Regions from separate parts of the Ancylobacter sp. TS-1 genome, predicted to be linked through region 2. Evidence: riboswitches for the same ligand, from Rfam matches in the RefSeq annotation. Region 2 holds a riboswitch; the other holds the start of a gene.
What was found. A riboswitch is a leader RNA that binds a small molecule or an ion and turns the genes downstream of it on or off. The one in region 2 is predicted to bind cobalamin.

Region 1 (14,130 bases), 670 kb from region 2:
AAGGCGCCGCGCCACTCGACCTTGGACTTGGCGCCGCCGTCCTCGGGCGTCACCACCAGCCAGGACGAATAGTTCGTCACCGGCAGGACCTTCACGTCGACCTGGGTGATCCGGTACATGAGGGTCATCTTGTCCGGCTCGACCTTGGCGAGTTCCTCGTCCACCGTCGCGTCGTTCTTGAGCGTCAGCGTGCGCTTGGCGCCGGCCTCGTTGCCGCCGGTGCCCTCGGTCTTGGCGACCACCGGGATCCAGCCGCCGTCCTGGAAGTTGGAGACCACGCCCCAGACCTTCGCCGGCGGCGCGTTGATCACGATGCTCTCGGAGACCTTCTGGCGGGTCGGGCCATGCGCCGAGGCGGTGCCGATTGCAGCCAGCATCGAAGTGGCGGCCAGTGCCACCGTAAACAGTTCAATCTTCATCGTTTCCATCCCGGAACTAGGGTCATTCCGGACTTTTAGCGTCCGTTGCGCACCAGTTTAGGGAGGGATTCGGCGTTCGTGAACTCTTTTGAGTGTGGAAAAATTCCCGGTCCCAATTCTTATCGTATTCTAAGAGAATTCTTTGAGAATCCTAAGAAAGGCGGATCCGAACGCCTCCAGCTTGGCGGCGCCGACGCCCTTGACGCCGGCAAGTTCCGCACGCGTGCGCGGGTGCTCGACCGCCATTTCCTCCAGCGTCTTGTCGGCGAACACGACATAGGCGGGCACGTTGCGCTCGGCGGCGAGCTCGCGGCGCAGCGCCTTGAGCTTGCCGAGCAGCGCCGCCTCGGCGGGGGCGAGCTCGGCTCCGCCTTCCGAGCGGGCGAAGCGCTCGCGCCGGCGCTTGGCCGGGGCGCGCAGGGTGACGGCGCGGGTGCCTGCGAGCACCGCGAGGCCGGTCTCGGTCAGGATGAGCGCGCCGAAGCGCTCGGGGTCGGCGTGCAGCGCATTGGTGGCGACGAGCTGGCGCAGCAAGGCGCGCCATTCGGTCGCCGGCTTGTCGGCGCCGGCGCCGAATTCGGCCAGCCGGTCATGGCCGCGCGCGCAGAGCGGGTCGGTGCGCTGGCCGGTGACGACGCTGGCGATGTAGGCGGCGCCGTAGCGCTCGCCGGTGGCGCGCACGATGCGCAAGGCGAGCTGGGCCTCGCGGCTGGCGTCCACCACCTGAGGCGGATCCCGGCAGACGTCGCAGGCGCCGCAGGCCCGCGCCCGCTCGCCGAAATAGCCAAGCAGCACCGCGCGCCTGCAGGTGACGGCCTCGCAGAAGCCGACCATGGCGTCGAGCCGGCGGGCCTCCACCATCTTGCGCTCGGGCGGGGAGGGCTCCTCGTCGAGGAAGCGGCGGCGGGTGGCGATGTCGCCGGCCGAATAGAGCAGCAGCGCCTCGGCCGGCTGGCCGTCGCGGCCGGCGCGGCCGATCTCCTGGTAATAGGCTTCCAGCGTGCCCGGCGCGTCGGCGTGCAGCACGTAGCGCACGTCGGACTTGTCGATGCCCATGCCGAAGGCGACGGTGGCGACCATCACCACACCGTCCTCGGCGAGGAACACTTCCTGATTGGCGGCGCGCATCTCGGGCGTCAGGCCGGCATGGTAGGGCAAGGCGCGGATGCCGGCGGCGGAGAGGCGCTCGGCGGTCTCCTCCACCTTCTTGCGCGAGATGCGGTAGATGATGCCCGACAGCCCGTCGCGGGCGCGCACGAAGCTCTCGATCTGTCGCGCCGGATCCTTCTTGTCCTCGACGCCGATGAAGATGTTGGGCCGGTCGAAGCCGGAGACGAACACCCGCGCCTGCCCGCCGAACAGGCGCTCGACGATGTCGTCGCGCGTGGCGCGGTCGGCGGTGGCGGTGAGGGCGACCAGCGGGATGCCCGGGAACATCTCGCGCAGCTTGCCGAGTTCGAGATATTCGGCGCGGAAGGAGTGTCCCCATTGCGAGATACAGTGCGCCTCGTCCACCGCCACGAGGCCGAGCGGCAGGCGGGCGAGGGCGGCGAGCATGCGCCCGGTCATCAGCCGCTCGGGCGCGAGATAGAGCAGGCGCACCTCGCCGGCCGCGACGCGGCGCCAGATGGCGACGTTCTCCTCGCGCGACTTGGCCGAGTGGATCGCCTCGGCGGCGACGCCCTGCAGCTTGAGGGCGTTCACCTGGTCGTCCATCAGCGCGATCAGCGGCGAGACGACGACGGAGAGACCGCCCAGCACCAGCGCGGGAAGCTGGTAGCACAGCGACTTGCCCGCGCCGGTGGGCATGACGGCAAGGGTGGGAACGCCCGCGAGCACCGAATCCACCACGTCCTGCTGGCCGGGACGGAAGCGGTCGAAGCCGAACACTTCGGCCAGACGCGCCCGCTTCGCCTCCTCCACGGGAGGCGGCAGGATGCCGTGCGACGAGGTGACTAGCGCGTTCATGCGGCAGGCGTGATCCGGTTGATGGCGCGGGAGCCGCGCGCACGGGGTCTTGATGGCGGGCGCGCGGGCGGAAATGGTGGAACCGCGCGGCCGCCGGATTCGGAACGTCGCGGAAGCGCCCCGATAGAGAATCACTTCCGATGACCCTCGAACTTACCCTCGGTTTAACGCTGGCGGCGCTGCTGTTCGAGGCCGCTCTCGGATATCCCGGGATTCTGCTCGAGCGCGCGGGGCATCCGGTGATGTGGATCGGCCGGCTGATTGCCGCGCTGGACCGCAATTTCAACCTCGACAGCGACACGCCCGGCCAGCGCCGCCTCGCCGGCGTGGTGTCGCTGATCCTCATCGTCGGGGTGAGCGGGGCGGCCGGGCTGGCGGCGCAGAAATTCCTCGTGATGCTGCCGCTTGGCTTCTTCTACGCGGCGTTCGTGGGCTCCACGCTGTTCGCCCAGCGCAGCCTGCACCAGTATGTCGGGCTGGTGGCGGACGGGCTCGACGAGAGCCTGGAGGCCGGGCGCCGGGCGGTGTCGCACATCGTCGGGCGCGACCCGGAGGCGCTCGACGAGGCCGGGGTGGCGCGTGCCGCCATCGAGAGCCTCGCCGAGAACTTCTCCGACGGCGTGGTGGCGCCGGCGCTGTGGATGGCGGTCGGCGGGTTGGCCGGCGGGGCGGTCTACAAGGCGGTGAACACCGCCGACAGCATGATCGGCCATCGCGACGCCCGCCACGGCGATTTCGGCTGGGCCTCGGCGCGCTTCGACGACCTGATCAACCTGCCGGCCTCGCGGCTTTCGGGAATGCTCATCGTGGCGGGGGCGTTCTTCGTGGCCGATGCCTCGCCGCTGCGGGCCTGGGCGGCGATGCGGCGCGACGCCGCCCGCCACCGCTCGCCCAATGCCGGATGGCCGGAGGCGGCGCTGGCCGGGGCGCTCGGCATCGCCATTGCCGGGCCGCGTTATTACGGCGGCAAGCTCTCGGTCGACGGCATCATGGGCGAGGGCGGGCGGCGCGAATGCACTGCCGACGACATCCGCCGGGCGCTCCGGCTCTACCGCGCCGCCGACGGGGTGCTGGTGACGACCGTGGCCGTGCTCGCCTTCGCCGCGCTGAGCTGGTGAGGGGCGCTTAGCCCCGTCGCGCGATTTCCAGCAGGCGGTCGAGGTCGATATGGTGGGAAAGGTGTTCGGCGAGCGCGTCCAGCGTCGCCTCTACTCCAGCCTCATAGTCGATGCCGGCCGGGGCGGCGCCGAGCGCTTCCAGCCAGCGCCCGCGCTGGCGGTCGTCGGCGAACAGGCCGTGGGCATAGGTGCCGATAACGCGCCCGTCCGGTGAGAGGGCGCCTTCCGGCCCTTCGCCGTCGAGTTGAGCGAAGGGGCGGGCGCGGCCGGGGCCCTCTGTCACGCCCATATGCATCTCGTAGCCGGCAAACGGCGCGCCGCCGGCCGTGCCGGTGACGGCCACCAGCCGCTTTTCGGCCGACAGCACTGTGTCGACGTCGAGCAGTCCGAGGCCGGGGACGATGCCGGGCGGGCCCTCGACGCCCTCGGGGTCGGCCAGCGTGCGGCCCAGCATCTGGTAGCCGCCGCACAGGCCGAGCACCCGGCCGCCGCGCCTGACATGGGCGAGCAGGTCGATGTCCCAGCCCTCGCGGCGGAAATCGGCGAGGTCTGGGATGGTCGATTTTGAGCCGGGCAGGACGATGAGCGCGGCATCGGCCGGCAGCGGCGTGCCGGCGCGCACGCGCACCACCTCGACGCCCGGCTCGGCGTCGAGCGGGTCGAGATCGTCGAAATTGGCGATGCGCGGCAGGATCGGCACGGCGATCTTCACCTTGGCGCCGGGCTTGGCTGCACGGGCGGTGTCGAGGGCGAGCGCGTCCTCGGCCGGCAGGCGGCGGGCGTCCGGGAAGAAGGGGACGAGGCCGAGCGCCTCCCAGCCGGTGCGGGTGGCGATTTCCGCCATGCCGGAGGCGAAGAGGGCAGGGTCGCCCCGGAAGCGGTTGACGAGGAAGCCGGCGATCATCGCCGCATCCTCGGGCGGCAGCACGGCTTTCGTGCCGACGAGGCTGGCGATGACGCCGCCACGGTCGATGTCGCCGATCAGGATGACGGGTACATTGGCCGCGCGGGAAAAACCCATATTGGCGATGTCGTTGGCGCGCAGATTGATCTCCGATGCCGAGCCGGCGCCCTCGACCAGCACGAGGTCGGCCTCGGCGCACAGATGCGCGTAGCTTCCCAGCACGGCTTCCATGAGGGCGGGCTTCAGCTTCTGGTAGTCGGCGGCCTTCGCATTGCCGCGCGCGCGGCCCTGCACCACCACCTGCGCGCCGATCTCGCTCTGCGGCTTCAGCAGAACCGGATTCATGTGGACGGAAGGTGGAACGCGCGCCGCGCGGGCCTGAAGCGCCTGCGCGCGGCCGATCTCGCCGCCATCGGGGGTGACGGCGGCGTTGTTCGACATGTTCTGCGGCTTGAAGGGGCGGACCCTGAGCCCGCGATTGGCGAAGGCACGGGCGAGGCCGGCGACGATCAGCGACTTGCCGACATCGGAGCCGGTGCCCTGGAACATGAGGGCGAGCGTCATCGCCAGCCCCCGGCGTTTCGCTTTGCCGACGTCATGGCCGGGCCGGGCCCGGCCATCCACGTCTTCGGCGCCGTCAGCCGTGGTGATGGCCCTGGCGCGAGCCGTAGTCGCGGCCTTCCAGATAGTCCACGCGGCGTTCGAGGTTGGCCTCGCGCACCATGCCGGGGATCAGGAACAGGTCCACGATCTGGCCGATGCCGAGCAGGCCGACGGTCAGCAGCCACAGCGCGCCGGTCCAGTAGCGGCCGGTGTAGAAGCGATGGATGCCGCAAATGCCGATCAGGCCGAAGAGCCAGAACAGATAGGCGACGGGCGTCGAACGCATCGAGGCGTTTCTCCATGAAAGCGTTGCGCCGCATCATCCGGCGTCCTGTTCCAAATAGGGCTTGCAGGGCAAATTATAAGATCCGTCGTAGGATCAACTTTCAAATGGTATTATATTGACTTTGATCTGAAAATGTGCTAAGGGCTCCGGTCAGTACAGATTCGAGGCGGAGCCTCGAATCTGTACTGACCGGACGGCGTCGAGCTAAAACTTTGATTTTAAACAGTATTTTCCTGTTCGTCAATTTCTTGCGTGGGTTCATTTGGCGTCTCGTCGATGCATTAATCGTAGAGACAATTATACGACAATTTTTCAGCTAAGAATATGAAAATAAAAGATAATCCTAGAACTCGATGCCCTTCTGCGCCTTCACCCCGGCTTTGAAGTGGTGCTTCACGAGGCCCATCTCGGTGACGAGATCGGCGGCCTCGATCAGCGCCGGCTTGGCGTTGCGGCCGGTGACGACGACGTGCAGCCCCTCCCGCCGCGCGGCGAGGGCGGCGACCACCTCGTCGAGGGGCAGGTAGTCATAGCGCAGGGCGATGTTCATCTCGTCGAGGATGACCAGCCCGAAGGCGGGGTTATCCATCATCTCCCGCGCCTTCTCCCACGCCCGCCGTGCGGCGGCGACGTCGCGGGCGAGGTCCTGCGTCTCCCAGGTGAAGCCCTCGCCCATGGAATGCCATTCCACGCGCTCGCCGAAGCTCTCCAGCGCGGCGCGCTCGCCCGACTGCCAGGCGCCCTTGATGAACTGGACGACGCCGACCCTGCCGCCGTGCCCCAGTACCCGCAGGGCGAGGCCGAAGGCGGCGGTCGACTTGCCCTTGCCGGGGCCGGTGTGGACGATGAGCAGGCCCTTCTCGACGGTCTTTTCCGCGACTTCCGCGTCCTGCACCGCCTTGCGCTTTTCCATCTTGGCGCGGTGGCGAGCGGCCTCCTCCGGAGTGATGTCGCGCATGGTTCCACCTTATCCTTTCACCCGCATGGGCAGGCCGGCGACCATGAAGACCACGGCATCGGCGCGGGCGGCGATCATCTGGTTGAGCCGGCCCTGCGCATCGCGGAAGCGGCGGGCCAGCGCGTTGTCCGGCACGATGGACAGGCCGACCTCGCTGGAGACGGCGACCGTCGGTCCGTCGCGGGAGGCGAGGGCTTCGGCCAGCGCGGCGGATTCCGCCGTCACATCGGCGTCCGCCAGCATGCGGTTGGTGAGCCAGAGGGTGAGGCAGTCGACCAGCACCGGCCGGCCCGGCGGCAGGGCGACCAGCGCGCCGGCGAGGTCGTGCGGCGCGTCGAGCGTCTGCCAGCCTTCGCCCCGGCGGGAGCGGTGGAGCGCGATGCGCTCCACCATCTCGTCGTCCCAGGCCTGCGCCGTCGCGAGATAGCTCCACGGCGGCGCCAGCCGCTCGACGAGTTGCTCGGCATGGGCGCTCTTGCCCGAGCGGGCGCCGCCGAGGACGAGGGTGAGGCTCATGCCTCAGCCCGCCATGCGGGCCAGTCGCGGCCGCAGCCAGCCGGCCAGGCCGCCGAGCAGGACCCAGAACACGAAGCTGACCGCGACGCTCGCCACCACGAAGCTGTGGTGAAGGGCTTCCGGGATCGGGCTCTCATGGCTCTCGGGCTGCGGCGCGCCGATCACGTGCGGGGCGAGGATCAGCGCCACGCCGAGCACGGCGAGCAGGGGCGAGCGGCCGAAGGCGAGCAGCGCGAGGCCGCCCGCCGTCGCCGCCACCGTGCCGACCCACCAGACCTGCCGGGCGGCGAGGTCGGCGGCGGGCATGGCCGGTAGTTCCGGCGGCAGGCCGAGCCCCGGCGCCACGGTGAAGGCGGCGAAGCCGGCGAGGCCCCACAGCAGGCCCTGATGCCAGCCCTTGAGCCCGCCCGTGACCTCGCTCGCCGCGATCAGCAGCAGGCCGAAGCCGAAGCCGGTGAGCACGGTGAAGATCACGGTGAGGCCGTTGCGCTCGATGCCGTCGGCGGGGCCCCATTCCTCCTCGTCATGGGAATGGGCGGCGGCGCCGGGCGCGTGCTCGTGCGCCTCCGCCGTGACGGCGGGGGCGGCTTCCCCACCCGCATTCTCGAAGGTCTCGGCCTGCAGGATCAGCGGCACGGTGGTGAACAGATGAAGGGCGGAAACCACCAGCCCGGTACCGATGCCGGCGAGCGCGGCGACAAACAGAATCGTCCTGAAAAGCGACATGATGCGTTCTCCCCCGGCGCGTCAGTGGCAGGGGAAGGCGTTGGCGTGGCGCACATCGTGCGTCGCATTGTGCACGGCGCTGATGTGGGAGAAGCCCACCCCGCCGAGCACGAAGACGCCGAGCAGGGCGGCGAAGGTGATCTGGACGGCGCGGGAGGCCAGCGAGGTGTGCAGCGAATCGTGGGAGGCAGCCGCGTCGCGGCTGTGCGGGGTCGTCATGTCAGCTCCTTTGGCCCTCCACCCGAGGGCCGTTGCGGTTCTGTCGACGGCCGGTCTCCTGGCTCGCGGGTCACGGCCCTTGTCTCCGCCTTCCCGGCTGACGCCAGTGGCCGATGGAGGAGGGCTCGCCGCTCACAGTTGCGGGGGCAGCCGCGGATTCGGCGGTGTCCTTCCGAGGAAGGTTTCCGCCCCACCGCGTTCCCGTCTTGCGTCCCGTGCGCATCACGGGAACCGACGACAACGGCGAGTATAGCCGGCAATCGCCGTGCGGCAATCGCGGGGCGGCCGGCATTTGACATTCCCCCGGCGCGCTCCTTTAGTGGCCGCGACCATCGGTTTCCTCCCCCGGGAGGGACGAAGAGGGAATGCGGTGAGGAGCGCCCGGCGCTCCAATTCCGCGGCTGCCCCCGCAACTGTGAGCGGCGAGCCTGCGCCGAAAGCCACTGGAGAGCCTCTCCGGGAAGGCGGCGACGAGGCGGCGACCCGCGAGCCAGGAGACCTGCCGAAGGTTCGGTCGTGTATGCCGGCGGGGTGCCCGGCAGTCAGGCAGAGCCACGGGACCGTTCCCGGCGGCTTCGCGCGGAAAGTCCTTCCGCGACCGATGCATCCCGCGATTTCGACCGTTCTCGTGGAGATGCCGCATGTCCGACGCCCGCCCCGCCTCGCCGACCTCCCTCGACCGGGTGCCGTGCACCATCGTCACCGGCTTCCTCGGCTCGGGAAAGACGACGCTGATCCGCCATGTGCTGGAGAATGCGCGGGGCAAGCGCCTCGCCGTCATCGTCAACGAGTTCGGCGATGTCGGCATTGACGGCGAGATACTGAAGGGCTGTGGCATCGACACCTGCCCGGAGGAGAACATCGTCGAACTCGCCAATGGCTGCATCTGCTGCACGGTGGCGGACGATTTCGTTCCCGCGCTCGACGCCATCCTCGCCCTCGAGCCGAAGGTCGACCACATCCTCATCGAGACCTCCGGCCTCGCGCTGCCGAAGCCGCTGGTGCAGGCCTTCCACTGGCCGGCGATCAAGAGCCGGGTGACGGTGGACGGCGTGGTGGCGGTGGTCGACGGCGAGGCGCTCGCCGCCGGCCGCGTGGCGCACGACCATGACGCGCTGGCCGCCCAGCGCGCGAGCGATGTCGTGCTCGACCATGACGACCCGATCGAGGAGGTGTTCGACGACCAGATCGCCTGCGCCGATCTCGTCATTCTCACCAAGGGCGACCTGATCGATGCCGAGGGGCAGGTCCGCGCCCGCGCCGCGCTCGATGGCGAGTTGCCGAAGGGCGTGCGCGTGGTCAGCGTCACCGAAGGGCGGATCGACCCGGCGATCCTGATGGGGCTCGGGGTCGGCACCGAGGACGACATCGAGAACCGCCGGACCCATCACGACGACGAGCTCGACCACGACCATGACGACTTCGACAGCTTCGTCGTCGAGGTGCCCGAGATCGCCGATCCCGAGGAATTCGCGGCGCGGGTGGCGCGGGCGGCGCAGGAGGCCGACGTGCTGCGGGTGAAGGGGTTTCTTTCCGTCGCCGGCAAGCCGCTGCGCCTTCTCGTGCAGGCGGTGGGGCCGCGCGTGGCGCATCATTTCGACCGCCCGTGGGGCGCCGGCCCGCGCACGGGCCGCCTCGTCGCCATCGGGCTGAAGGGGCTCGACCGGGCCAAGGTGGAAGCGATCCTCGCCGGCGAGAGCGTGCCGGCGTGAGGGCCGTCGTCATGGGTCGTCATCCCGGAACGGCCGCAGGCCGTATCCGGGATCGCGGAGCGCTTTCCTTGCGCGCGATCCCGGCTCTGCGCTTCGCTGCGGCCGGGATGACGGCCTGAGGAGAAGGGCGGCCCATGCACATCCTCACCACCACATCCTCCAGCCTCGACGATCTTGTCGAGCCGGTGGACCTCGGCCAGACGCCGGGGGAGGTGGTGGTGGTCTCCTTCACCGACAGCGACCTGATGGGTCTCGCCTCGGCGCTCGCCCGCGCGCAAAGCGAGGACGGCACCTTGCCGAGCCTGCGCCTCGCCAGCCTGCGCGATCTGCGCCATCCGCTCTCGGTCGATCTGTGGATCGACAAGGTGGGGAGCCGTGCCCGCATTGTGGTGGTGCGGCTGCTCGGCGGGCTCGACTGGTGGCGCTACGGCGTCGAGCGCCTTGGCGCCGAGGCGCGCGCGCGCGGCTTCAAGCTCGCCGTGCTGCCGGGCGAGGACCGCGACGACCCGCGCCTCGCCGAAGCCTCGACGCTGCCAGCCGACGAACTCGCGGCGCTGCTCGCCTATTTCCGCGCCGGCGGGCCTTCCAACATGCGCGCTTTGCTGCGCCGGCTGGCGGGCCATGCCGGGCGTCCGGGACAAGCGCCGCCGCCCGAGCCGGTGCCGCTGGCGGGGTTTTATGAGGGGGGCGTTGCTTCCCCCTCACCCAACCCTCTCCCCCGTGGGGAGAGGGCTTCCGAGGACCAACACGCCCTCAGGACCGGGCTTGACCCGGCCACCCAGGGGCCACGCATTGCGACCTCGGAAACGCCGGGTCCCCGGGTCGAGCCCGGGGATGAGGGTGTCTCTCTTGTGGACGCCGCCCGTCCCGCCGTTCCCGTCATCTTCTACCGTTCCATGTGGCTCGCCGCCGACACCGCGCCGGTCGACGCCCTGTGCGCGGCGCTGGCGGCGCGCGGGCTGGCGCCGGTGCCGATCTTCGTGGCGAGCCTCAAGGAGCCGACCTCCATCGCCTTTCTGCGGGAGGCGCTGGCGGGGATGGAGCCCGCCGCTATCGTGACGCTCACCGCCTTCGCCGCCGCCGATCCCGGCGAGGCGACGGTGCTCGACGCGCCTGATGTGCCGGTGTTGCAGGCGATTGTCGGCACCACGGCGCGCACGGCCTGGGCCGAAGGCGTGCGTGGGCTGACCAGCGCCGATCTCGCCATGCATGTCGTGCTGCCCGAACTCGACGGACGGGTGCTCGCCGGGGCGCTTTCCTTCAAGGCGCCGCAGGAAACCCCCGCCGTGCCCGGCTTCGCGGCGCTGGTGAACCTTCCCGAGCCGGACCGGGTGGAGCAGGTGGCCGCGCGCGTGGCGGCGCTGGCGCGACTGCGGCGCCTGCCTCCTGCGCGTCGGCGCCTCGCCGTGCTGATGCCGGACTATGCCGGCGCCCCCGGCCGCACCGGCTGGGCGGTCGGCCTCGATGTGCCGGCGAGTGTGCGCGTGCTGCTGGAGGACCTGAAGGCCGCCGGCTACCGGGTCGACGACGCGCCGGGCGACGAGAAGGCGCTGGTGGAGGCGGTGAGAGCCGAGGGTCGGGCCCCGTCATCCGGGACGGCCAACGGCCGATCCGGGATCGCTTTCAGCACGGAGAGCGATCCCGGCTCTGCGGCTTCGCCTTCGGCCGGGATGACGTCGTTCGGGCTCGGGAATGACGATGAGGGTGCGGTCTTGTCGCTCCTTACCTACCGCGCCCATCTCGACACCCTGCCGCCCGAGGCGGTGGCTGCCGTCCAGTCGGCGTGGGGCGCGCCGGAGGACGACCCGGACCTCGTGGACGGCGCCTTCCGTTTCCGGGCCGCCCGCTTCGGCAACGTCACGGTAGCGCTGGCGCCCGAGCGCGGCTCTGTTGCCGAGCGGCGCGCGCAGTATCACGACCCCGCCCTCCCGCCGCGCCACGGGCTGCTCGCCTTCGGCCACTGGCTGCAGGGGGGCGCCGACGCGCTGGTGCATATGGGCGCGCATGGCACGCTGGAATGGCTGCCCGGCAAGCATGTGGCGCTCACCAGCGCCTGCTTCCCCGAACTGGTGCTGGGCAGCCTTCCCGTTGCCTATCCCTTCATCGTCTCCAATCCCGGCGAGGCGGCGCAGGCGAAACGGCGCATCGCCGCGATCACCCTTGGCCATCTGCCGCCGCCCACCATCGAGGCGGGGCTGGCCGGGGACGCGGCCGGGCTGGAGCGGCTGGTCGACGAATACGCGCAGGCCGACGGGCTCGACCGCCGTCGCCGCGAGCGCCTCGCCCGGCTGATCGTCGAGGAGGCGGCGCGCACCGGCCTTGCCCGCGATGCCGGGCTGGCAACGGATGCGCCGCCCGACGAGGCGCTCAGGCAGATCGACGCCTTTCTCTGCGACATCAAGGAGATGCGGCTCAAGGACGGCTTTCATGTCTATGGACGCGGCGCCTGCGGGGCGGCCGAGCGCGACGGGCTGCTGGCCGTGCTGGACGGGCGGCGCGTGGCTGCCGGGCCCGCCGGCGCGCCGGGCCGGGGGCGCACCGATGTGATGCCGACCGGGCGCAACCTTTACGCCAGCGATCCCCGCGCCTTGCCGACGCCGACCGCCATGGACCTCGGCCGGCTGGCGGCGGAGGAGGTGCTGCGCGCCCATGCGCAGGCCCATGGCGACTGGCCGCGCTCCCTCGTGCTCGACCTGTGGGGCAGCGCGACGCTGCGTACCGGCGGCGAGGAGATCGCGCAGGGGCTGGCGCTGATCGGCGCCCGCCCGGTCTGGGACCCGGCCACCGGACGCGTTACCGGCGTGGAGGTGCTGCCGCCCGCCGCGCTCGGCCGCCCGCGCGTCGACGTCACCTTCCGCATATCCGGCCTGTTCCGCGACCTGTTCCCGGCGCAGATCGCGCTCATCGACGCCGCGCTGCGGGCGGTGGCGCGGCGCGAGGAGAGCGCGGACGAGAACCCGCTACGCGCGGCCGGCGAGAATGCCCCGCGCATCTTCGGCACCGCGCCGGGTGCCTATGGCGCGGGGCTGGACACCCGCGCCGGCGGGATCGAGCGGGAATCGCTGGGCGCGGCCTATCTCGCCAGCGCCTCGCACGCCTATGGCGGGGCCGAGGGAACGGCGCGCGCGGCCGGGGACGCCTTCGTGGAGCGGGTGGCGGCGGCCGAACTTCTGATCCACGGCACGGACGATCCCGGCCGCGACCTGCTGGAAGGCGACGCCGACCTCGCCTTCATCGGCGGTTTCGCGGCAGCGGCGGAACGGCTCGGCCGCGCGCCGGGGCTCGTGGTGCTCGACACCTCCGACCCGGCGCGGCCGGTGGCGCGGCCGCTCGACGCCGCGCTGGCCCGCATCGTGCGCGGGCGGGCGAACCCGCGCTATACCGAGGGCCTGCGGCGGCACGGGCCGCGCGGCGCGGCCGAGATCGCCGAGACCGTCGACCGGCTGATCGGTTTCGCCGAGGCGACACGCGCCGTGCCGGGCCATCTGATCGACGCGCTGCATGCCGCCTATGTCGATGATGCCGGGATGCGCGATTTCCTGATCGAGGTCTCGCCCGAGGCGGCGCGCTTCGTCGCCGCCCGCTTCGAGGGCGCGCGGGAAAAGGGACTCTGGCATCCGCGCCGCAACGACATTACCGAGGCGCTGGCGGCGCTGTCCGGGGAGGCGGCGCAATGAGCGCGGTGGCCGCCATGCGGCGGGGCGCCTGCCCCTCGCTGCCCGAACCGATGCCGACCGGCGACGGGCTGCTGGCGCGGCTTCAGCCGCTGGAGCCGCTCACATTCGATCAACTGGCCGGGTTGGCGCGGCTGGCGCATGAGACGGGCAACGGCATTCTTGAAGTGACGGCGCGCGGCAAGCTGCAATTACGCGGGCTGACGCCGCAGAGCGCGCCCCGGCTGGCGGAAGGCGTGGCGCGGCTCGCCATCGCGCTGCCGGAGGGATTCCCGGTCGAGCATGGCGCGCTGGCCGGGCTCGACCCGGCGGCTCGCGCCGACCCGCGCCGGCTGGCGACGATGATCAGCGAGGGCGCCGCCCCGCTGGTGCCGCGCCTCGCGCCGAAGATGTCGGTGACGCTCGATGCCGGTGGCGCGCTGTCGCTCGCCGCGCTCAAGGCCGACATCGCGCTGACCGCGACGGGGGCCTGCTGGCGCGTCGCGCTGGCTGGGCGGGAGGCGGGCACGGTCGACGCGGCGCGGGCGGCGACGCTGGTTGTCGATCTGCTGGGCGCGCTGGCGCAGGACGGGCCGCAGGCGCGCATGGCCGACCTTGTGGCGCGCGAGGGGCTCGACGCGCTCGTGGGGCGCCGTCGCCTCACCCCCGGCGATGCCCCGCTTGCGCGGGACGCCGCCGACCCGGTGGGCACCCACGCGTTGAACGACGGCACCGTCGCGCTCGGGCTCGGCCTCGCCTTCGGGCAGGTGCGCGGGGAGGCGCTGGAGGTTCTGGCGCAGGAGGCCCGCGAGGCCGGCGCCCGCCATGCCGAGCCGGCCGCCGGGCGGGCGCTGCTGCTCGTCGGGCTGCCGCGCGAGGCCGTGCCGGGGCTCATGGCGCAGGCCGCCGCGCTCGGCTTCATCACCGATGCCGCCGATCCGCGCCGCCGGGTCTTCGCCTGCGCCGGGCGACCGGCCTGTGCCTCCGCGCGCATGGAGACCCACGCGCTGGCAACGGAACTGGCGCCGCATGTGCGGCACGGCGAACT
Region 2 (14,130 bases):
TCGCCCGCTCGCTCGACGCCATTCACATCGCCATGCCGATGCCGCTCGCCGCGCTCGGCGTGGTGCTGCGCGAGACGATCCGGCGCAACCGCGTGCGCGACGGCTTCGTCTATCTCCAGATCACGCGCGGCGTGGCGCGCCGCGACCATTATTTCCCCGATCCGGAGGTGCCGCCGTCCATCGTCGTCACCGCCCGAGCGGTCGATCCTGCCAAGGGCGAGACCACGGCGGGGCAGGGGATCGCCATCATCACCGTTCCCGACAATCGCTGGGAGCGGGTGGACATCAAGACCACCGGCCTGCTGCCCAATGTGCTCGCCAAGGAGGCCGCGAAGCAGGCCGGCGCGCGCGAGGCGTGGTTCGTCGATGCCGCTGGCCACGTCACCGAGGGCGGCTCGACCAATGCGTGGATCGTGACGGGCGAGGGGCGGCTGGTGACGCGCCCGGCCGAGAGCGGCATCCTGCGCGGGATCACCCGTACGGTCATGCTGGAGGTAGCCGAGCAGCTTCAGCTGCGCGTCGAGGAGCGGCCCTTCACCGTCGCCGAGGCGCTGGCCGCGCGCGAGGCCTTCGTGACCTCAGCGACCAATTTCGCGACGCCGGTGGTGCGAATCGACGGCCATTCCATCGGCGACGGCACGCCCGGTCCGGTGGCGCGCGCCCTGCGCGCGAACTACCACAGGACGGCGGAGATCGCCCGCTGAGGCCCGCCCGACGGCCGGCCGCACAGACCATATCCGGATGCCCCGATGCGCGAATGCTCTTGCCAAGCCTCGGCAAGTCCGCGAAAGCATCTTGCGCGACGGGCATGGTGTGCCATGCTTACGTTGCACGTCTTCATGGATGTCGCCTCCCGGACGGAGCGCACAGGTGAAGGCGGCCGCGCCGACTACGAGCAACAACAAACAAACGGATCAAAAAAACCATGGCCGCGGAACGTTCGCAGAACCTCCAGGACACCTTTCTCAACCACGTCCGCAAGAACAAGACGCCGCTCACCATCTTTCTGGTCAACGGTGTGAAGCTCCAGGGAGTTGTCACCTGGTTCGATAATTTCTGCGTGCTGCTGCGCCGGGACGGCCATTCGCAGCTCGTCTACAAGCATGCCATTTCGACCATCATGCCCGGCCATCCGGTTCAGCTTTTCGAACCGGACGAGACCGGCGAGAAGGGCTGAGCTTGGAGCTCAAGGGTTCCCGGCGTGCGCCGGCCGGCCGGCGATGCCACCCGCGTCGTGGTGATCGTGCCGAATCTGACACGCCGCGGAGCGGGGGACGAGGCGGTCCACCGCTCGCCCGAGGCGCGTCTGGATGAGGCGGTCGGCCTCGTGCTGGCCATCGACCTGAAGGTCGTCGGCCAGCTTCTGGTCGGTCTCAGCCAGGTAAAGCCTGCCACCTATCTCGGCAGCGGCAAGGTCGAGGAGATCGCCGGCCTCGTGAAGGCGGAGGAGGCGGGGCTGGTCTTCGTCGACGCGCCGCTCAGTCCGGTGCAGCAGCGAAACCTCGAAAAAGCGTTTGACGCCAAGGTTATAGATCGAACGGCTCTCATTCTGGAAATCTTCGGTCAGCGCGCACGGACCAAGGAAGGTGTGCTTCAGGTTGAACTCGCTCACCTGAATTATCAGCGCAGCCGGCTGGTGCGGTCCTGGACCCATCTGGAGCGCCAGCGCGGCGGCTTCGGCTTCCTCGGCGGCCCCGGCGAGACACAGATCGAGGCCGACCGGCGGCTGATCGGCGAGCGCATCGTCAAGATCGAGCGCGAGCTGGAGCAGGTAAAGCGTACCCGCGCTTTGCACCGCGCCAGCCGCAAGAAGGTGCCTTATCCCGTCGTCGCGCTGGTCGGTTACACCAATGCCGGCAAGTCGACGCTGTTCAACCGGCTGACCCGGGCGCAGGTGATGGCGCAGGATCTGCTCTTCGCCACGCTCGACCCGACGCTGCGCGCCGTGCAGCTTCCCGGCGGCGAGCGGGTGATCCTGTCCGACACGGTGGGCTTCATCTCCGACCTGCCGACCCAGCTCGTCGCGGCCTTCCGGGCGACGCTGGAGGAGGTGATCGAGGCCGACCTGATCCTGCATGTGCGCGACATGTCGCACGAGGACGCGGAGGCGCAGGCGCTCGATGTCGAGCAGGTGCTGGGCGATCTCGATATCGACCCGGACGACGATCATCGCCTGATCGAGGTGTGGAACAAGATCGACCGGCTCGACGACGAGGGCAAGGCGCGCCTGTTCAACACGGCCGCCCGACGCGAGGGCGACGCCCGGCCGATCCCGGTGTCGGCGCTGACGGGCGAGGGGATGGACGTGTTGCTGGAGGCGATCGCGCGGCGCATCGCGTCCGGCCGCATCACGCTTCAGGTGAAGCTCCCGCCGGAGGACGGCGAGGGCCTCGGCTGGCTCTATCGCCATGGCGAGGTTCTGGGGCGCGACGTCTCGGAGGACGGCGTGCAGCGCATCGCGTTCCGCATCGCGCCGGAAAGGCGCGGCCTCGTGGTCCGGCGCTTCGGCGCCGGGCGGGTGACGCAGGGCGGCAATCACTGATGAACAGCCGGCCGCGCGGCCCCTGATGTCCGTTCTGAAGCACAAGAAGCTCCTCCTGCTGTCGGACATTCCTCCCTGCACCAACTACACGGGTGGTCTGGTGGTGGCGCAGCAGTGCCGTTTCCTGCCGCCCGAGCGCCTGTGCGCCTTCGTCGTGCTGAACCCGCTCCTGACCGCTCACCCCGCCCCCGATCTCGCCGGGCTCGAGACGCTGACCGTCGAGAAGCCCCGCGAAGCGGGCACCTATCTCTACGGATCGCTGCCCATCGGGACGGCGGGCGCCGCCATCGTCGCCGCGCATATGCGCCGGACGCGCGGCGCGGAAATCCTGCGCATGGCGGAACGCTTCGCGCGCGAACAGGGCGTGGACGCGATCTGGGCCATTCTGGAAGGGCAGGTGGTCACCGGCCTCGCGGCGCCGCTGGCGCAGCGGCTCGGCGTGCCGCTCTACACCCAGGTGTGGGATCCGCTGTCCTGGTGGCTCGATGCCCACAAGGTGGATCCGGTGAGCCGCTTCATCGCCCATCGCTCCTTCGACGCCGCGATGTCGAAGAGCCGGGCCTGCGCCGCCGCCTCGTGGAACATGGCGGAGGAATACCTTGCCCGCTACGGCGTGCGCAGCGTGCCGGTGATCGCCGGGCACGACATGGCGTTGGCGCAGGCGCCGGTGCCGCGCCTGCATGGCGAGGACCTCGTCATCGGCTTCGCCGGGCAGCTCTATGCGACCGATGCGTGGGAAAGCCTGATCGCCGCCTTGCACAGGGCAGGGTGGCGGATCGGCGGCCGGAACATCCGGCTCACGGCGATCGGGCAGCATTATCCCCCGGACGACCTGCCGGCCGACCGGCTGGACTATCCGGGCTGGCTGCCGCAGGCCGACACGATACGCAGGCTCGCCGAGCAGTGCGACGTGCTCTACTGCCCCTATTCCTTCGAGAAACCGCGTGAGGACGTCGCCCGGCTGAGCTTCCCCTCGAAGCTGACAAGCTATTTCGCCGCCGGGCGCCCGGTGCTGGTGCACGCGCCAGAGTTTTCATCGCCCGCGCGCTATGCCCGCGAGCACGGGGCCGGCCATGTGTGCGGCAGTCTCGACCCCGACCGGGTGATCGCCTCGCTCCACACGATCGCGGCCGACGGCGCGCTTTTCGAGCGGCTCGCCCGCAATGGGCAGACGGCGCTGCGGCGGGATTTCACGCTGGAGCGGATGCGGGAATCGTTCCTCGACGTGCTCAACACCTGACGCCCGCGTCAGGCCTCGCGCGCCGTCTTCGCTGCCTGCCAGAGCTCTTCCATCTCGTCGAGGCTCGCCTGCGCCGGCGCGCGGCCTTGTTCGGCCAGCCGGTCCTCGATATAGGCGAAGCGGCGGACGAACTTCTCGTTGGTGCCCCGCAGCGCTGCCTCGGGGTCGACGCCGAGATGGCGCGCCAGATTGGCCATGGCGAACAGCAGATCGCCCACCTCGCCGGCAGCGGCCTCGCGATCGTCGGCGGCGATCTCGGCCTCCACCTCGTCGATCTCCTCGCGGATCTTGTCCAGCACCGGGCGCACCTCCGGCCAGTCGAAGCCGACCTTGGCCGCTTTGTTCTGCAGCTTCACGGCGCGGGTGAGGGCGGGGGCGCCGACCGGCACGCCGTCCAGCGTGCGGCCCTGCTCCGGTTCCGGTGGCAGGCCGCGCCGGGCGCGGCGCTCGGCACGCTCGGCCTTCTCCTCGGCCTTGATGGCGTCCCAGGCGGCGTTCACCGCCGTAACGTCACGCCCGCGCGCGTCGCCGAAGACGTGGGGATGCCGGCGGATCATCTTGGTGGTGACGGCGAGCACGACGTCGCCGAAATCGAAGGCGCCTTGCTCGGGCGTCATCTCCTGCGCCATGCGGGCGTGGAAGACGACCTGAAGCAGCAGGTCGCCCAGCTCGTCGCGCAGATCGTCGAGATCGCCCCGCGCGATGGCGTCCGCGACCTCATAGGCTTCCTCGACGGTGTAGGGCGCTATGGACGCGAAGTCCTGCTCCAGATCCCACGGGCAGCCCGTGCCCGGCGTGCGCAGGGCGGCCATGATCTCGAGCAGGCGGGAGATGTCGCGGGAGGCCCTCATTTTCATATTCCAATGATTCGCAGAAGACATATTATGGAAAACATAGATATTCGTCCGGTCACGAGAATGCATGAGCATGCCGGCGCAACATATTGTCAGAGCGTGAATTTTAGGCCGTCAAAGGCGGCCGTGACGCCCGCCGGCAGTTCGCGCTCCAGCGTGCGGTAGTCCAGGTCGGTGTGCAGGTTCGTCAGCACAGCGCGGCGCGGCTTCAGCCGCTCGATCCAGGCCAGCGCCTCGCTGAGCGAGAAATGCGTCGGGTGCGGCGTGATGCGCAGCGCGTCGACGATCCACACGTCGAGCCCTTCGAGGTACGGCAGGCTTTCCTCCGGCAGGTCGTGCAGGTCGCTGGAGTAAGCGAGGCCGCCGATGCGGAAGCCATAGGAGATGATGCTGCCGTGGTACTGCCGGAACGCCAGCGCCTCGATCGACCCGGCCGGCCCGTCGACGCGGACGGTGTCGCCGGCATGGAAGCGATGCTCGGTGAGAATTGGCGGGTAGTCGCTGCCGGGCGGCGTCTCGAAGCAGTAGCCGAAGCGCTGGTGCAGCATGGCCGAGGTCTCGGCGTCGACATGCACGTCGATGCGCCGACGATGCATGATGGTCAGCGGGCGCAGGTCGTCGATGCCGTGGGTGTGGTCGGCATGCTCATGGGTGTAGATCACGCCGTCGAGCCGGTCGACGCCGGCGCCGATGAGCTGTTCGCGCAGGTCCGGTGAGGTGTCGATCAGCGCCCGCGTCGGCTGTTCGACGCCCGGCTCGAACCGCTCGACCAGCATGGAGCAGCGCCGGCGGCGGTTGCGGGGCTCGTTCGGGTCGCAGGCGCCCCACCCCTGCCCGACGCGCGGCACTCCGCCGGAGGAGCCGCAGCCGAGGATGGTGAAGGTGGTCGCCATGGCGGGAAGCGGAGCCTTCAGGAAGTGCGGGAGAACAGGCGGAAGAAATTCGCGGTCGTCAGCGCGGCGATCTCGTCGGGCGAAACGCCGCGCGTCTGGCCCAGTATACGGGCGGTCTCGACCACATAGGAAGGCTCGTTGCGCTTGCCGCGCCACGGATTGGGCGCGAGATAGGGCGCGTCCGTCTCCACCAGCAGCCGGTCGGCGGGCAGTTCGCGGGCGATGTCGCGCAGCGGCGCACCGGACTTGAAGGTCAGGATTCCCGAGAACGACACATAGCCGCCCAGCGCGACGGCGCGGCGGGCGAGGTCGGGCCCAGCGGTGAAGCAGTGCAGAACGAAGCCGAAGGCGCCCTTCCCGCTCTCCTCCTCCAGTATCGCCGCCACGTCGTCGTCGGCGTCGCGTGCGTGGATGACGAGCGGCAGCCCGGTGCGCCGCGCCGCCTCAATGTGCAGGCGGAATCCGGCGTGCTGCGCCTCGCGCGGGGCGGTGTCGTAATGATAGTCGAGCCCGGCTTCGCCAATGGCGACGACCTTCGGGTGATCTGCTTCCGCCAGCAGCTCGTCGAGCGTCACGTCGGCTTCCTCACCCGCATTGTGCGGATGGGTGCCGACCGAGCAGAACACGTCGTCGAAACGCTCGGCGATCGCCCTCACCTGCCCGGCGCGCCGCACGCGGGTGCCAATGGTGACGAGCCGGCCGACGCCGGCCGCACGGGCCCTCGCGACCACGTCGTCCAACTCGGCGGCGAAGTCCGGGAAGTCGAGATGGCAGTGGCTGTCGACGATCATGCCGGTGCTGACGCCTCGGGCTCGACATAGCGCGGGAACACCGCGACCGGCGCGGGCAGCGTGGTGCCGCCCTCGAGCCGGCCGGCCGCGCCGAGGCGGGCGAAGCTACGCGCGTCGGCGTCGAGCGCCAGCAGGTCGAGCAGCTTGGCCGCGCTGACCGGGATGAAAGGCTGGGCGAGGATCGCCACCTGCCGGATCACTTCGGCCGTCGTCCACAGCACGGTGCCGAAGCGCTCGGGATCGGTCTTGCGCAGTTCCCACGGCGCACTCGCGGCGAAATAGCGGTTGGCGTCGGCCACCACCGACCAGATGGCGGCGAGCGCCTGATGGATCTGCTGGATGTCCATCGCCTCGCGCACCTTCGCGCCCATAGCGTCGGCACTGGCGAGGATCGCCGCGTCGTCGTCCGAGAGCGGGCCGGGTGCGGGCAGCGTGCCACTGAGGTTCTTGGCGATCATCGAGAGCGAGCGCTGGGCGAGGTTGCCGAGGTCGTTGGCGAGGTCCGCATTGGTGCGCGCGACGATGGCGTCATGGCTGTAGGAGCCGTCCTGGCCGAACGGGATCTCGCGCAGCAGGAAGTAGCGCAGCGCGTCGACGCCATAGGCTTTGGCGAGGTCGAACGGGTCGATGACGTTGCCGACCGACTTCGACATCTTCTCCCCGCGATTATGGATGAAGCCATGCGCGAAGACGGTCTTCGGCGGCTCCAGCCCGGCGGAGAGCAGGAAGGCCGGCCAGTAAACCGCGTGGAAGCGGATGATGTCCTTGCCGATGATGTGCAGGTCCGCCGGCCAGAAGCGCTTGAACGAGGCGCTGCCGGTGTCGGGATAGCCCACGCCGGTGATGTAGTTGGTGAGCGCGTCGACCCACACATACATCACATGCGCCGGGTCGTCCGGCACCGGGATGCCCCAGGTGAAGGTGGTGCGGCTGATCGAGAGATCCTGCAGCCCGCCCTTCACGAAGCTCGTCACCTCGTTGCGGCGCACCTCGGGGCGGATGAAGTCCGGGTGGGCGTCGTAATAGTCGAGCAGCGTCTGCTGATAGGCCGAGAGGCGGAAGAAGTAGCTCTTCTCCTCGGTCCACTCGACTGGCGTGCCCTGCGGGCCGAGGCGCACGCCGTCGGGGTTCACGGTGGTCTCGTTCTCGGCGTAATAAGCCTCGTCGCGCACCGAGTACCAGCCGGAATAGGCGCCGAGATAGATGTCGCCGCTCTCGACCATCTTCCGCCAGATCGCCTGCGAGGAGACGACGTGATCTTCGTCCGTGGTGCGGATGAAGCGGTCGTAATCGACGCCGAGAAGCGCATCCATCTCCTTGAAGCGCGTGGCGTTCTTCGTCGCCCAGTCGATCGGCGCGAGTCCCTGCTTCTCCGCCGTCTGCGCCATCTTCAGCCCGTGCTCGTCGGTGCCGGTGAGGAAGAACACGTCGTAGCCGTCGAGCTTCTTGAAGCGGGCGAGGGCGTCGGAGGCGATCTTCTCATAGGCGTGGCCGATATGGGGCGAGCCGTTGGGGTAGTCGATGGCCGTCGTGATGTAGAAGGCGGGTTTCAAGGTCGTTACCTGCGGAACGGCCGGACCCCCGCGCGGTCAGGGGCGCACGGCCTCGTTGAGCGACGCGAAGATCCTGAAAACGAGGGTCTTGCGATCGAGATTATAGACATCGGCGTCGACCGCGGCGCGGCGAACCTTGTCCCACACCTCCGGCAGGCGCGCAAGGCGCACCCCGGCCGACTGGCGCCGCCCGGTGGCGTGGTCGCTGAGCCATTCCTCCACCGTGCCGACGAAGCTGTCGAGCGCCCCTCCCCGGTCGCCCTGAAGCTTTTCCCCGAGCGCATGCAAGGCTTTGGCGTCAACCTGCGGCAGCGCGTCGAGCAGCACGGCCGTCGCGTTGCGCACCGCGAGCCCGTCGCCGGCGAGAAGCGTCAGTGCCTCGCGCACGCTGCCGCCGGACGCCTGCGCCGCCTCCTCGAAACGGGTGCGGTCCAGCTCGGGCATGGCGTCGGCGAGGCCCTCCAGAGCCTCGACCACCTGCTCGCTCGCGAGCGGGCGCAGCAGCACGCTGCGGCAGCGCGAACGGATGGTCGGCAGCAACCTGCCCGGTGCGTGGCTGACCAGCAGGAACAGCGAGCGGGCCGGCGGCTCCTCCAGCGTCTTGAGCAGCGCGTTGGCACCCTGCGCGTTCATCTCGTCCAGAGTATCGACGATGCACACGCGCCAGCCGCCAAGGGCCGCGGTCGAGCCGAAGAAGCTGCGCACACGGCGCACCGTCTCGGCCGGGATCATCGCCGGCAGCTTGCCGCTGTCGTTCGGCGTGCGGCGCAGCACCAGCAGGTCGGGATGGGACAGCGCCGTGATCTGGCGCGCCGCCGGGTGATCGGGATCGACCGCGATGGAGCGGGCGGGCGCAGCGCCGCCAGCGAGCACGAAGCGGGCGATGGCGTAGGCCAGCGTTGCCTTGCCGATGCCCTCGGTGCCTCCGATCAGCAGCGCATGCGGCAGGCGGCCGGCGTCCCACGCCGTGCGCACCATGGCCTGCGCCTCCTCATGGCCGATGAGCTGCCGGGTCGCGCGCGGTGTGGGCGCGGTGCCGAAGCGGTCGCCTTCGGGCAGGCTCTCGCTCATGTCGGGCCGATCCCGGCCGGGGCCGGCGGCTGAAGGCGGTCGGCGACGGCACGCCACACTTCTTCCGCCACCGTGTCGATGTCGGCGCGGGCGTCGATCAGCACGCAACGCTCCGGCTCGCGGGCGGCGAGGTTGCGGAAGGCGTCGCGCAGGCTGCGATGGAAGCTCAGGCTCTCGCTTTCGAAGCGGTCGGCACCGGCGCCCGAGCGCGCGGCGGCGCGGGTCAGCCCCTCCTCCGCCGGGAGGTCGAGCACCAGGGTCAGGTCGGGCCGCGTCTCGCCGACGGTGACGGCTTCCAGCTCGGCGATCAGGCGTGGGTCCACATTGCCGAGCACGCCCTGATAGACGCGGGTCGAGTCGGCGAAGCGGTCGCAGATGACCCAGCTGCCGCGCTCCAGCGCCGGCCGAATGGTGGCGTCGAGGTGGTCGGCACGGGCAGCGGCGAACAGCGCGGCCTCGGCGAGCGGGCCGAGCGGCTTGGCGGCGCCGGAAAGGATGAGGTGGCGTACGATCTCGGCGCCGGTCGAGCCGCCCGGCTCGCGCGTTGCGACAGCGTCGATGCCGAGGGCGCCGAGGCGCTCGCGCAGGCGGCGCACCTGCGTCGATTTTCCCGCGCCCTCGCCACCCTCGAAGGTGATGAAACGGCCGGGCGCCGCAGGTGCTGGCTCCCGCACGACGGGCGGGTGAACCTGAGCGATCCGGCCCCGTGACCTCGCGGCGTTCATGCTCAGCCTGTCAGCTTGGCGTAGCCCTGGCGCAGCAGGCTCACCACAAGCTCATAGGCGCCGTCCATGGCGCGGCGCCACAGCGGGCCCTCCGGCACGGAGTCCGCCGCGACCAGCGGCACTTCGAGTGCGATCTGGTCGCCCCGATAGACGAACAGGCGGGCGAGTTCGGCGCCCTTCTCCACCGGGGCGGGGATCGGGCCTTCGAAGCGGATGCGGGCGACGAGCTTGTCGTCGCCATTGCGCGAGATCAGCACGCGGATCGGGTTCGGGCTGGTCAGCGGCGCGCCGCCGCGCTCGCCGCCATACAGCGTGGCCTCGCCGATGATCTGGCCGGGCTCGAACAGAAGGCGGGATTCGAAGGAGCGGAAGCCCCATTCGAGCAGCTTGCGCGCGTCCTCCGCCCTCTCCTTCTCGCTCTTCGAGCCCATGATGACGACAATCAGCCGCTGCCCGTTCTGGATCGCCGAGCCGACGAGGTTGAAGCCGCCTTCCTTCTGGTAGCCGGTGACGAAGCCGTCGGCACCCAGGCTCATGCCGAGCAGCGGGTTGCGGTTGCTCTGGCGGATCTTGTTCCAGAGGAAGTCCGGCTCGCTGTAGATGCGGTACAGCTCGGGATAGGCGCCGATGATGTGCATGGCGGTCTTGGCCATGTCGCGCGGCGTCGACTTTTGGTCGGGATCGGCAAGGCCGCTGGCATTGACGAAGGTCGAGCCGGTGAGGCCGAGCCGCTTGGCCTCGGCGTTCATCTTCACCGTGAAGGCGAGTTCATTGCCGGAAATGCCTTCCGCCAGCACGATTGCCGCGTCATTGCCCGAGGGAATGATCGCGCCGCGCAGCAGGTCGGAAACCTTGATGTGGGTGTTGACCCCGGCGAACATGGTGGCACCGCCGGAAGGCGCGCCGCCGCGCCGCCAGGCATATTCGCTGACCTTGAATTCCTGGTCCTGCGACAGGCGGCCTTCGGCGATCTCCCGGAAGACGACCGCCATGGTCATCAGCTTGGCGATGCTGGCCGGCGGGCTGGACGTATCGGCGGCGCGCTCGAACAGCACGGAGCCGCTCTCGAAGTCCATCAATATGGCCTGAGGCGCGGCGATGTCGGGCTGGGTCTGCGCGCCGAGCGGGCCGGCGGCGGGGATGAGAGCGGCAAACGCCAGGCCGGCCGCCAGCAGCACGCCGCGCAGCCGCCGATACGGCACTGCCGCAACGTCGCAATTCCGGTCCGGGCGAATGATGCGCAACATGCTCGACAACCCCTCCCCCGTCAGAGGGCAGAGTTAGCAGCCGCTGCCGATCGCGGCAATGCGCCCGTCGTCGCGGAGGCGGCGCCGGGCGTTCATATCCGCCATGATGAGGACGTCGGCAACGCTCAGTAGAGGCCGCGACCCGCGTCGAGCGAGCCTTCGGCGCCGGTCGAGGCATAGCCCATGACCGGCTGTGCGCCGACCGTCCAGCCGGTGGGGGCGCCGCCCTTGGGGGCGGGAGCCGGAGCGGCGATACGTGCCGGCGCTTGCAGGCTGGCGACCTGAACCGGCTTGGTCGGCGCGGTGCGGGCCACCGGGGCGACGGCGACCGGCTGGCGCGGCGCAGGTGCTGCTGCGGCAATGGCGGCCGGGCGCGGCTTGGTGGCGACGCGGACCGGGGCGACGATCGCTTCGGGCGCCTGCGCCACCTGCTCGCCCGGCTCGTCGCCGAGATCGTAGGGCCGGCTCGGCGGCAGCGGGGCGGCGGCCATCGTGCCGCGAACCGGACCGGCGGACGCCACCATGACGGCGGGCATCTCGGCCGGCTTGCCGTTCTGGCGCAGCGTGGAGGCGAGCTGGATGTCGTCGGAGCCTTCCAGCGGCGCGCGGCCGACATATTCCACCCGCACGCGGGCGGTGCCCCGGTGCTTGAAGCCGAGAAGGTCGGCGGCACGCTGGGAGACGTCGATCACGCGGTTGCCGTGATAGGGCCCGCGATCATTGACGCGCACGACCATGGAGCGGCCGTTGTCCACATTGGTCACGCGCACATAGGACGGCATCGGCAGCGTCGGATGAGCCGCAGCGATGGAGTGCATGTCGAAGACTTCGCCATTGGCGGTGAGGCGGCCGTGGAAGTCGTCGCCATACCAAGAGGCGAGACCCTCGGTGCGATAGTTCTTCGGCTCGGTCGGAACATAGGTCTTGCCGGCGACCACATAGGGCTTGCCGACGCGATAGGTGCCGCCGCCCTTGGGAACAGGCTGTCCGGCCTCGACGACACGCGGGCTGGCCGCGACGCCGTAGCGGGGATCGATCTTGCTGGAGAGTTTCGAGGTGCCGTTGCAGTTCGCGACGACAAGGCCGATGCTGCACAGCAGGACGACACGCCCGAGCCGGCTGGCAAGGCCCACCGCGCCGATCTCCGCGACCCGCGCAAGACCCTCACGCGCAAGAGCTGGATTCGTCCCCATGCACCCCGACCACTTCGTGAGCGCCCTGCCCTTGCCATGCCTCGAAAGCACGAATCGGAAAGAGCGCACTTCACCCAAGATCGTCGGAAACATACCGCCGATCCCACTACATGTCGTCAAAGAGGCTGTCCGAGTGAGGCGAAAATGCGGCGCATCTCTCGGCATGGTGAACGAAGCGTAAGTGACGGTGGGGAAAAGGCAATCGGGTACGCACCCGCTTTGGCCGGCGGCAAATGGCCGCGAAATCGCCGCGAGGCGCGAATGAGGCGCCGGGAAGCGCGCGCTTCCCGGCGCCCGAGGGCGATGCTCAGGCCGCGTTGTAGAGCCGGCGCTCGAACAGCGGGCTGCCCTTCAGGCCATACAGCGCCTTGGCGGCGGCCAGAACGGCGAGATCGACCAGCGGCTCGACCAGGATGACGAGCATGTAGGCGGCGCCGAAGGAGAGGATCGAGGCGGCGTTCTCGGCGGTGAAACCGTGGCCGTAGAAGGCCCAGAAGGCCACCCACACGACGATGCCCGCCTGATAGGTGGTGGAGAGCGCGAGCGCCTGACGGTACTTGAGCTGCACATAGGGCGTGTCGGGGGCGATGACCCGGTGCGCCAGCGCGGTGAGCGCGAAGAGCGGCACGAGCAGCGTGGTGACGTTCATGCCGTATTGCGGCAGGTCGAAGGGCGCGAAGAAGATGCCCTGGATGGCGAGGCCGGCCGCCAGGCCGATGGCGGCGGGCGCCACGCCGAAGATGAGGAACAGCGTCGAGCCGAGGATGAGATGCACCTCGGAAACGCCGACCGGATGATGCGGCAGCATTTCGAAGAACGCGAAGACGAGCACCGTCGTCGCGATGCTGCGGGCGACCAGCGAGACGATGCCGCGCTCGCGCACGGCGTCGGCCGCCAGCTTGAGCGCGTAGCCGCCGGCACCTGCCGCCGTCACATAGCTCAGCCAGATCTTTCCTTCGGCCACGAGGCCGGGTTCGATATGCATGTCGTGCTCCTTTGCCGTCTCACCCGACGGCGTGCGGTTGGGCCTGTGCACATGGCCGGTCTCCTGACTCGCGGGTCACGGCAAGCCTTCCGCCTTCCCGGCACCGTCCTCGCGGACCGGCGCCAGTGGCGTCGTGGAAGGCCGCTCTCCGCTTACAGTCGCGGGGGCGGTCGGGGCTTCGGGCGATGGACCTTGCGGCCGTCGCGCCCTTCCCCGTTCCCGTTTCACCCGGACAGTGGTCTGCCCGGGCACCATGTTGCGCGGCTACCACGCCCGCTCGGGCGGGGCGTGTCAAGCGAGCTGCCATACTTATCCGCCTCGCGCGTCTCGGCGGCGCCGGAGACGGCGCTTCCGTTGACGGGCGGCCGGCCTCTCCGGCAATTCCCGAAGCCCCCGGGACCGTTCCGGCAGGGCGCCCCGCACATGACCGGACGTGATCTGCTTGCCAAACGCGCCGAGTTTCGAAAAAAGGGCGCTCAGGCATCGGGAAGGGTGGCCGAGTGGTTTAAGGCAGCGGTCTTGAAAACCGCCGTGGGTGCAAGCCCACCGTGGGTTCGAATCCCACCCCTTCCGCCATAACGCGTTATTAGTGCAGCGTTATGAGTCTACGACGGTTAGACCCTGGCGACCCGCTCGGAGAGATGTTACCCGAAGGATCGGATGAGACCGTGGGGACTAGGCGGGATTAGGCGGGAACGGCCGGGAAATGCCGACACCGTAAGGGTTTGAGCGGGCGCTACTGGGAAACTCTGCACGAAGGATCGGATGAGACCGAAAACGCCCGCCGAGGCGCCGCGAAGGATCGAATGAGATCAGCATCGATGCTATCGAAGGCGCGCCGCGCCGCTAGGGCCGGTCGACCGTCACCCACAATCCTTGCTCAGGCAGCACACGCGCCTCGAAGCGCGTGTCGTGGAGGAACTCTTCGACAGGAGCCCCTGACTGACCGGCGCGAGCCAGCGACCTAACCACAATGCCGCGCTCTGTCTTGTTGGCCTTGGGGGCGTAGATCATCATCAGAACACCCAGTCCCGTG

Region 1: it holds a riboswitch for cobalamin, as region 2 does, so the genes downstream of both, GBB76_RS07585 (CbtB domain-containing protein) here and GBB76_RS04455 (energy-coupling factor ABC transporter permease) in region 2, are expected to answer to the same signal.

What each region holds. Positions count from the first base shown of each region.
Region 1 covers NZ_CP045144.1:1,572,319-1,586,448, reverse strand. The annotation lists gene GBB76_RS07625 (SRPBCC family protein) at 1-419, opposite strand, end outside; gene recQ (DNA helicase RecQ) at 549-2,387, opposite strand; gene cbiB (adenosylcobinamide-phosphate synthase CbiB) at 2,528-3,505, shown strand; gene GBB76_RS07610 (cobyric acid synthase) at 3,513-4,973, opposite strand; gene GBB76_RS07605 (NINE protein) at 5,047-5,298, opposite strand; gene cobO (cob(I)yrinic acid a,c-diamide adenosyltransferase) at 5,642-6,256, opposite strand; gene cobU (bifunctional adenosylcobinamide kinase/adenosylcobinamide-phosphate guanylyltransferase) at 6,266-6,772, opposite strand; gene GBB76_RS07590 (CbtA family protein) at 6,776-7,498, opposite strand; gene GBB76_RS07585 (CbtB domain-containing protein) at 7,520-7,717, opposite strand; cobalamin riboswitch at 7,748-7,968, opposite strand; cobalamin riboswitch at 8,034-8,239, shown strand; gene cobW (cobalamin biosynthesis protein CobW) at 8,359-9,429, shown strand; gene cobN (cobaltochelatase subunit CobN) at 9,564-13,106, shown strand; gene cobG (precorrin-3B synthase) at 13,103-14,130, shown strand, end outside.
Region 2 covers NZ_CP045144.1:900,623-914,752, reverse strand. The annotation lists gene GBB76_RS04515 (D-amino-acid transaminase) at 1-704, shown strand, start outside; gene hfq (RNA chaperone Hfq) at 926-1,177, shown strand; gene hflX (GTPase HflX) at 1,202-2,542, shown strand; gene GBB76_RS04500 (glycosyl transferase) at 2,568-3,782, shown strand; gene mazG (nucleoside triphosphate pyrophosphohydrolase) at 3,791-4,633, opposite strand; gene GBB76_RS04490 (MBL fold metallo-hydrolase) at 4,729-5,529, opposite strand; gene GBB76_RS04485 (TatD family hydrolase) at 5,547-6,320, opposite strand; gene metG (methionine--tRNA ligase) at 6,317-7,873, opposite strand; gene GBB76_RS04475 (DNA polymerase III subunit delta') at 7,910-8,944, opposite strand; gene tmk (dTMP kinase) at 8,941-9,618, opposite strand; gene GBB76_RS04465 (D-alanyl-D-alanine carboxypeptidase family protein) at 9,672-10,916, opposite strand; gene GBB76_RS04460 (septal ring lytic transglycosylase RlpA family protein) at 11,042-12,109, opposite strand; gene GBB76_RS04455 (energy-coupling factor ABC transporter permease) at 12,417-13,094, opposite strand; cobalamin riboswitch at 13,130-13,365, opposite strand; tRNA gene GBB76_RS04450 (tRNA-Ser) at 13,581-13,670, shown strand; gene GBB76_RS04445 (hypothetical protein) at 13,941-14,130, opposite strand, start outside.